DNA from 2 places in the Mesorhizobium sp. WSM4898 genome. Region 2 is predicted to be linked to the other one. Evidence: riboswitches for the same ligand, from Rfam matches in the RefSeq annotation. Region 2 holds a riboswitch; the other holds the start of a gene.

Region 1 (3,402 bases), on a different contig from region 2:
CCGCCATCGCGCGATTTCCGAATGTTCCGGCGCGGCTCCTCGTCGGCGATGACAGGATCAGCGCCAATCCCAAGCTCAACAACTGCATCAAGGGCTGGCAGGCGGCGCGGCACGACTGGGTGATCCTCGCCGATTCCAACGTGCTGATGCCCAAGGACTATGTCCAGCATCTGATGGCGGCCTGGGGACCGGACACCGGCCTCGTCTGCTCGACGCCGATCGGCTCGCGGCCGGACGGTTTCTGGGCCGAAGTCGAATGCGTCTTCCTCAACACGCTGCAGGCGCGCTGGCAATATGCCGGCGAAGCGCTCGGCCTTGGCTTCGCCCAGGGCAAGAGCATGCTGTGGAACAAGCCGATGCTGGATGCAAATGGCGGCATCCAGGCTTTGGCCGCCGAAATCGCCGAGGACGCGGCGGCGACCAAGCTGGTCAACAGCCTTGGCCTTCGGGTCAATCTCGTGGCCGCGCCCTTCGAGCAGCCGCTCGGCCAGCGCACGCTCGCCGAAATCTGGTCGCGCCAGGCGCGCTGGGCGCGGCTGCGCCGCGTCACCTTCCCATTGTTCTTCGCGCCCGAAATCCTGACCGGTGTGGTCGCGCCGCTGCTTCTGGCGCTGATCGCGGCGGCAAGCGCCGGTGTCAGCCTGCCCGCGACCGCGCTCTGCGTGCTGGCGATCGCCTATGTGCCCGAATGCATGCTCGCCTGGTCCAAGGGCTGGTATCTGTCGCCGCGCAGCGTCACCGCGATGATCGTGCGCGACGCGATGCTTCCCGCCATCTGGGCGCGCGGCTGGCTTGGCGGAGCCGTCGAATGGCGTGGCAACGCAATGACCATCCGCAACAGCGGGATGACTGAACTCGAAGAGATTGCTTGAGCCGGCTGCGGCTCAAGCGCGCTCTTTGCAGCCGTGGCGGTTCATTCCTTCGCCGCCTTCAGCGCCTGTTCGATGTCGGCGAGCAGGTCGTCGGTATCCTCCAGCCCGACGGAGAGCCTGAGCGTGCCTGGTCCGATGCCAAGCTCGGCGCGGGCCTCGTCAGTGAGGTTTTTGTGCGTCGTCGTCGCCGGATGCGTGATCAGGCTCTTTGCGTCGCCGAGGTTGTTCGAGATCAGCACGATGTCGAGCGCGTTCTGCAAGGCGAAGGCCGCCTGCTTGCCGCCCTTGACGTCGAGGCAGATCAGCGTCGAGCCGCCCGACATCTGCTTCCTGACGATATCCGCCTGGGGATGGTCGGCCCGGCCCGGATAGATGACGCGGGCGATCTCCGGCCGGCCGGCCAGGAAGTCCGCGATCTTACCGGCGCTTTCGGTCTGCTGGCGCACGCGCAGCGGCAGCGTCTCGAGGCCCTTCAGCAGCGTCCATGCGTTGAATGGCGACAGGCTCGGGCCGGTGTGCCGGAAATAGTCGTGCAGGTTCTCGTCGATCCACTTCTTGTCCGACAGGATGACGCCGCCGAGGCAGCGGCCTTGTCCGTCGATGTGCTTGGTCGCCGAGTAGATCACGATATGGGCGCCGAGCTGCAGCGGCTTCTGCTGCAGCGGCGTGGCAAAGACGTTGTCGACGATCACGCGTGCGCCGATCGAATTTGCCAAAGCGGCGACAGCGGCGATATCGACCACTTCCAACGTCGGGTTGGTCGGACTTTCCAGGAAGAACAGCTTGGTGTTCGGCCTGACCGCTTTTTCCCAATTGGCAATGTCGGTGCCGTCGATCAGCGTTGCCTCGATGCCATAGCGCGGCGCCAGCGTCTCGACCACCCAGCGGCAGGAGCCGAACAGGGCTCGCGCCGCAACGATGTGATCGCCGGCCTTGACGCTGCAGAGCAGGGCGGCGGACACGGCGGCCATGCCGGAAGCGGTGGCACGTGCGTCTTCCGCGCCTTCCAGCGCGCACATGCGCTTCTCGAACATATCGACGGTCGGGTTGGCGTAGCGCGAATAGATGAAGCCGGGTTCCTCGCCCTTGAAGCGGGCTTCCGCTGCCTGGGCCGTCTCGTAGACATAGCCTTGGGTGAGATACATCGCCTCGGCGGTCTCGCCGAAGCCGGAACGCAGCGTCCCGCCATGCACGAGTGCCGTCTGAGGTTTCCAGTTACGCGTCTTGGTCATCGCCCTGCTTCCAAACACAAAAAAACCGGCCGCGACGTCGCAACCGGTCCATACGGCCTTGCGGCCCGACGGTCCTTTAGCGACTTGTTTAACGTGGCTGCAAGCCGACCGGCCAAATCACCACGGGATAACGACCCTTTAGACCCGCACCGCGCTTGCGTCAATTGCCGGCTTGATTAAGAGGTTTGTACCACGCAGCTTCCGCAAAAGTGTCCCGCGGTTTTGCGACAGGAAACTGCGACGACAATGACTTCGCCCGGAGCCAGACATTGCGGCAGACAGGCATTCTTCCCGATCAGGACATCGCGGCGCTCTTCCAGTCGGGCGCGCTGAAGTCGCCGCGCGCGCTCGACACCAACCAGATCCAGCCGGCTAGCCTCGATCTGAGACTGGGCGACAAGGCCTTTCGCGTGCGCGCTTCCTTTCTGCCCGGTCCCGATCATCTGGTGGCCGACAAGCTGGACCGGCTGAAGCTGCATGAGATCAATCTCGCCGAGGGCGCGGTGCTGGAGACGGGCTGCGTCTACATCGTGCCGCTGCAGGAAAGCCTCGCGCTGCCAGCGGAAGTCTCGGCTTCGGCCAACCCGAAGAGCTCGACCGGACGACTCGACATTTTCACGCGTGTCATGGCCGACCGCGGCCATGAGTTCGATAAGATCGCCGCCGGCTATCATGGCCCGCTCTATCTCGAGGTCAGCCCGCGCACCTTCCCGATCGTCGTGCGCGCCGGCTCGCGCCTGTCGCAGATCCGCTTCCGCACCGGCAACGCCGTGCTGTCGGAGAATGAGTTGCGTGACCTCCATCACGCAGAGATGCTGGTTGCGACCGAGCCGCCCAACATCTCCGGCGGCGGCATTGCGCTCTCTATCGATCTCGACGGCGACAAGGACGGCCTGGTCGGCTATCGCGGCAAGCACCACACCGGCCTCGTCGACGTCGACAAGCGCGCCGCTCAGGATGTGGTCGACTTCTGGGAACCGCTCTACAAGAGCGGGGCCGGCGAGCTCGTGCTCGACCCGGACGAGTTCTACATCCTGGTCTCTCGCGAAGCCGTGCACGTGCCGCCGCTCTATGCCGCCGAGATGACGCCTTTCGATCCGCTGGTCGGCGAGTTCCGCGTCCACTATGCCGGCTTTTTCGACCCGGGCTTCGGCCATTCCGCCGCCGGCGGCAGCGGCAGTCGCGCGGTGCTTGAAGTGCGCAGCCACGAGGTGCCGTTCATCCTCGACCACGGCCAGATCGTCGGTCGCCTCGTCTACGAGCATATGCTGAAGCGCCCGCAGGCGCTCTATGGCAGC
Region 2 (3,402 bases):
GCGATCTCGGCCGCGACCTCGCCGGACGAGCCGACCGGAACCGAGACGATGACGAGATCCGCGTCGCGCACCGCGTCTTCGGCCTCGGCCGTGTAGGAATCGCCGAGACCCAGTTCCTCGGCGCGCTTGAGCGTCGATTGGCTGCGCGTCGCGATAGCGATATGGCGCGCCAGGCCTTCACGGCGGATGACGCGGGCGAGCGACGAACCAATCAGGCCGATGCCGACCAGCGCTATTCTTCCGAACATCGTTGCTGTCATGGTGCTTCAGCTTTTCAGAAATGTCTTGAGCGCCTCGACGACGCCGCGATTGGCCTCCTCGATGCCGATGCTCATGCGCAGCGCGTTGGGAAAGCCGTAGCCGGTGACGCGCCGCAGGATGTAGCCGCGCGCGCTGAGATAGTCGTCCGCGGCCGCTGCCGAATGCTTTTTGTTGTCGGGGAAGTGGATCAGCACGAAATTGCCGACGCTGGGCGTCACGCGCAGCCCGAGCCCGGTCAGCTCCTCGCTGACCCAGGCAAGCCACTTCTCGTTATGCGCCACGCTGCGCTCGACATGGGCGCGGTCGCGGATGGCCGCGATGCCGGCCTCGATCGCGGTCGCATTGACGTTGAAGGGCCCGCGCACCCGGTTGATGGCATCGACGATATGCGCCGGTCCGTACATCCAGCCGATGCGTGCGCCGCCGAGGCCGAGCTTGGAGAAGGTGCGGGTCATGACCACGTTCTCCGAGCTCCCGGCCAGCTCGATGCCGGCTTCATAGTCGTTGCGCCGCACATATTCGGCATAGGCCGCGTCGAGCACCAGGAGCACGCTCTTGGGCAGTCCGGCATGCAGCCGGCGCACCTCCTGGAACGGCACGTAAGTGCCGGTCGGATTGTTGGGGTTGGCGAGGAACACGATCCGGGTCGCCGGCGTCACCGCAGCGAGGATCGCGTCGATGTCGGCGCGCTCGTCCGTCTCCTTGACCGCCACCGGCTTGGCGCCGGCGGCTTGAATATAGATCTTGTAAACCATGAAGGCGTGCTCGGTGAACACGGCCTCGTCTCCCGGCGCGAGATAGGTCTGCGCCAGCAGCCCCAGGATCTCGTCGGAGCCATTGGAGCAGACGATGTTTGCCGGATTGAGGCCGTGCACATCGGCGATCGCCTCGCGCAGCCGGCGGGCGGAGCCGTCGGGATAAACGTCCAGTTTGGCAGCCACCTCCCGGGCGGCCTCGATCGCCTTCGGCGAGGGCCCGAGCGGATTCTCATTGGACGACAGCTTGTAGACCTTCGTCACGCCGGCCGGCGCGGTACTTTTTCCCGGCACATAGGCCTCGATGTCCATGATGCCCGCGCGGGGCGTCGGACGTGGCTGATCCTGCTTCATGTCACAAATCCGTCGAGAGGCCCTGGTTCGAGGCCGCAGCGGAAATACAGGCGGTGGCCCCGAATGTCGAGGGGCCGGCGCGCTCGCGCGTAGGCAGACCGTTGACGAAGCGCGGCGCTGGCCCTAGAAGAACAGCCGGATCTCCCGTGGTGATTTGGCCGGTCGGCTTGCAGCCACGTTAAACAATTCGCTAAAGGGCCGTTTGCAACCTGTAACCGGCTTTGCGAAGGCAGGCCGGTTTTTTGTTGTCCGTTGCCGGCCGGACGCCGTATCGCGAGATCGATGCGACTGGATGGGGAATGCAATGGCCGCTCAGCGCGCTCCAAGGACCAACCACGAGGCCGACCAACCGTCGAGCCCGGTGATGCAGTTCGGTCCCGACAAGCCGCTAAAACTCGATGCGGGCACCGTGCTGTCGCCGTTCCAGGTCGCTTACCAGACCTACGGCGCCCTCAACGACGCCCGCTCCAACGCCATCCTCGTCTGCCACGCGCTGACCGGCGACCAGCATGTCGCCAGCACCAATCCCGTGACCGGCAAGCCGGGCTGGTGGGAGGTGCTGATCGGCCCCGGCAGGATCATCGACACCAGCCGCTTTTTTGTCATTTGCGCCAACGTCATCGGCGGCTGCCTCGGCTCCACCGGCCCGGCCTCGACCGATCCGGCGACAGGCAGGCCCTATGGGCTCGACCTGCCGATCATCACCATCCGCGACATGGTGCGGGCGCAGCTGATGCTGGTCGATCATTTCGGCATCGAGAAGCTGTTCTGCGTGCTCGGCGGCTCGATGGGCGGCATGCAGGTGCTGCAATGGGCCGCAAGCTACCCGGAACGCGTCTTCTCCGCGTTGCCAATCGCCACCGGCGCCCGCCATTCCTCGCAGAACATCGCCTTCCACGAGGTCGGGCGGCAGGCTGTCATGGCCGATCCGGACTGGCACGGCGGCAAATATCTCGATTTCGGCAGGCGGCCGGAAAAGGGGCTCGCCGTGGCGCGCATGGCCGCGCACATCACTTACCTCTCGGAAGCAGCGCTGCACCGCAAGTTCGGCCGCAACCTGCAGGATCGCGAGGCGCTGACCTTCGGCTTCGACGCCGATTTCCAGATCGAAAGCTATCTGCGCCATCAGGGCATGACCTTCGTCGACCGTTTCGACGCCAACTCCTACCTCTATCTGACCCGCGCTATGGACTATTTCGACCTCGCCGCCGACCACGGCGGACGGCTGGCCGATGCCTTCGCGGGCACTAAGACACGCTTCTGTCTCGTGTCGTTCACAAGCGACTGGCTGTTTCCGACCGAGGAAAGCCGCTCGATCGTGCATGCATTGAACGCCGCCGGCGCGTCCGTCTCCTTCGTCGAGATCGAGACCGACCGCGGCCACGACGCTTTCCTGCTCGACGAACCGGAATTGTTCGCGGCCATCAACGGCTTCATAGCCTCGGCGGCGCGCGCAAGGGGGCTCAGCCTATGAGTGGCGCGCGATCTCTGTGTCCTGGCCGCATTTCTGAGGCGCCGAGATTCCGACTGGCTGGAAATGCTCAAAGGCCGGAGGTGTGCCCATGAGCGTCAATCGCGCCCAGCGTGTCGACCTCGAAGTCGTCACCGATCTCATCCCGCCGCATTCGCGCGTGCTCGATGTCGGCTCCGGCGACGGCGTGCTTCTGGAGGTTCTGCAGGCGACCAAGCAGGTCGATGGCCGCGGCCTGGAGCTGTCGCAGCGCGGCGTCAACGAATGCGTGGCGCGCGGCCTTTCCGTCGTCCAGGGCGATGCCGACAAGGACCTCGAATTCTACCCCGACAAAGGTTTTGATTTCGTCGTCCTGTCGCAAACGCTGCAGGCGACCCGCAACCCGAAACTTGTGCTCGACGAGCTGCTTCGGATCGGCAACCGCGCGATCGTCTCCTTCCCCAATTTCGGCCATTGGCGCGTGCGCTTCTCGCTGCTGATCAAGGGCAGGATGCCGGTCACCAAGGACCTGCCCTATTCCTGGTACGACACGCCGAACATCCACTTCTGCACCATTCGCGA

The links. Region 2 has a riboswitch for S-adenosylmethionine ahead of P9228_RS23655 (homoserine O-acetyltransferase). Riboswitches for the same ligand answer to the same signal wherever they lie in the genome.
Region 1: it holds a riboswitch for S-adenosylmethionine, as region 2 does, so the genes downstream of both, P9228_RS05220 (O-succinylhomoserine sulfhydrylase) here and P9228_RS23655 (homoserine O-acetyltransferase) in region 2, are expected to answer to the same signal.

What each region holds. Positions count from the first base shown of each region.
Region 1 covers NZ_JARTVQ010000001.1:1,079,964-1,083,365, forward strand. The annotation lists gene P9228_RS05215 (ceramide glucosyltransferase) at 1-872, shown strand, start outside; gene P9228_RS05220 (O-succinylhomoserine sulfhydrylase) at 914-2,104, opposite strand; SAM riboswitch at 2,161-2,238, opposite strand; gene P9228_RS05225 (2'-deoxycytidine 5'-triphosphate deaminase) at 2,374-3,402, shown strand, end outside.
Region 2 covers NZ_JARTVQ010000006.1:142,476-145,877, forward strand. The annotation lists gene P9228_RS23645 (prephenate/arogenate dehydrogenase family protein) at 1-260, opposite strand, end outside; gene hisC (histidinol-phosphate transaminase) at 267-1,370, opposite strand; SAM riboswitch at 1,507-1,584, shown strand; gene P9228_RS23655 (homoserine O-acetyltransferase) at 1,675-2,844, shown strand; gene metW (methionine biosynthesis protein MetW) at 2,933-3,402, shown strand, end outside.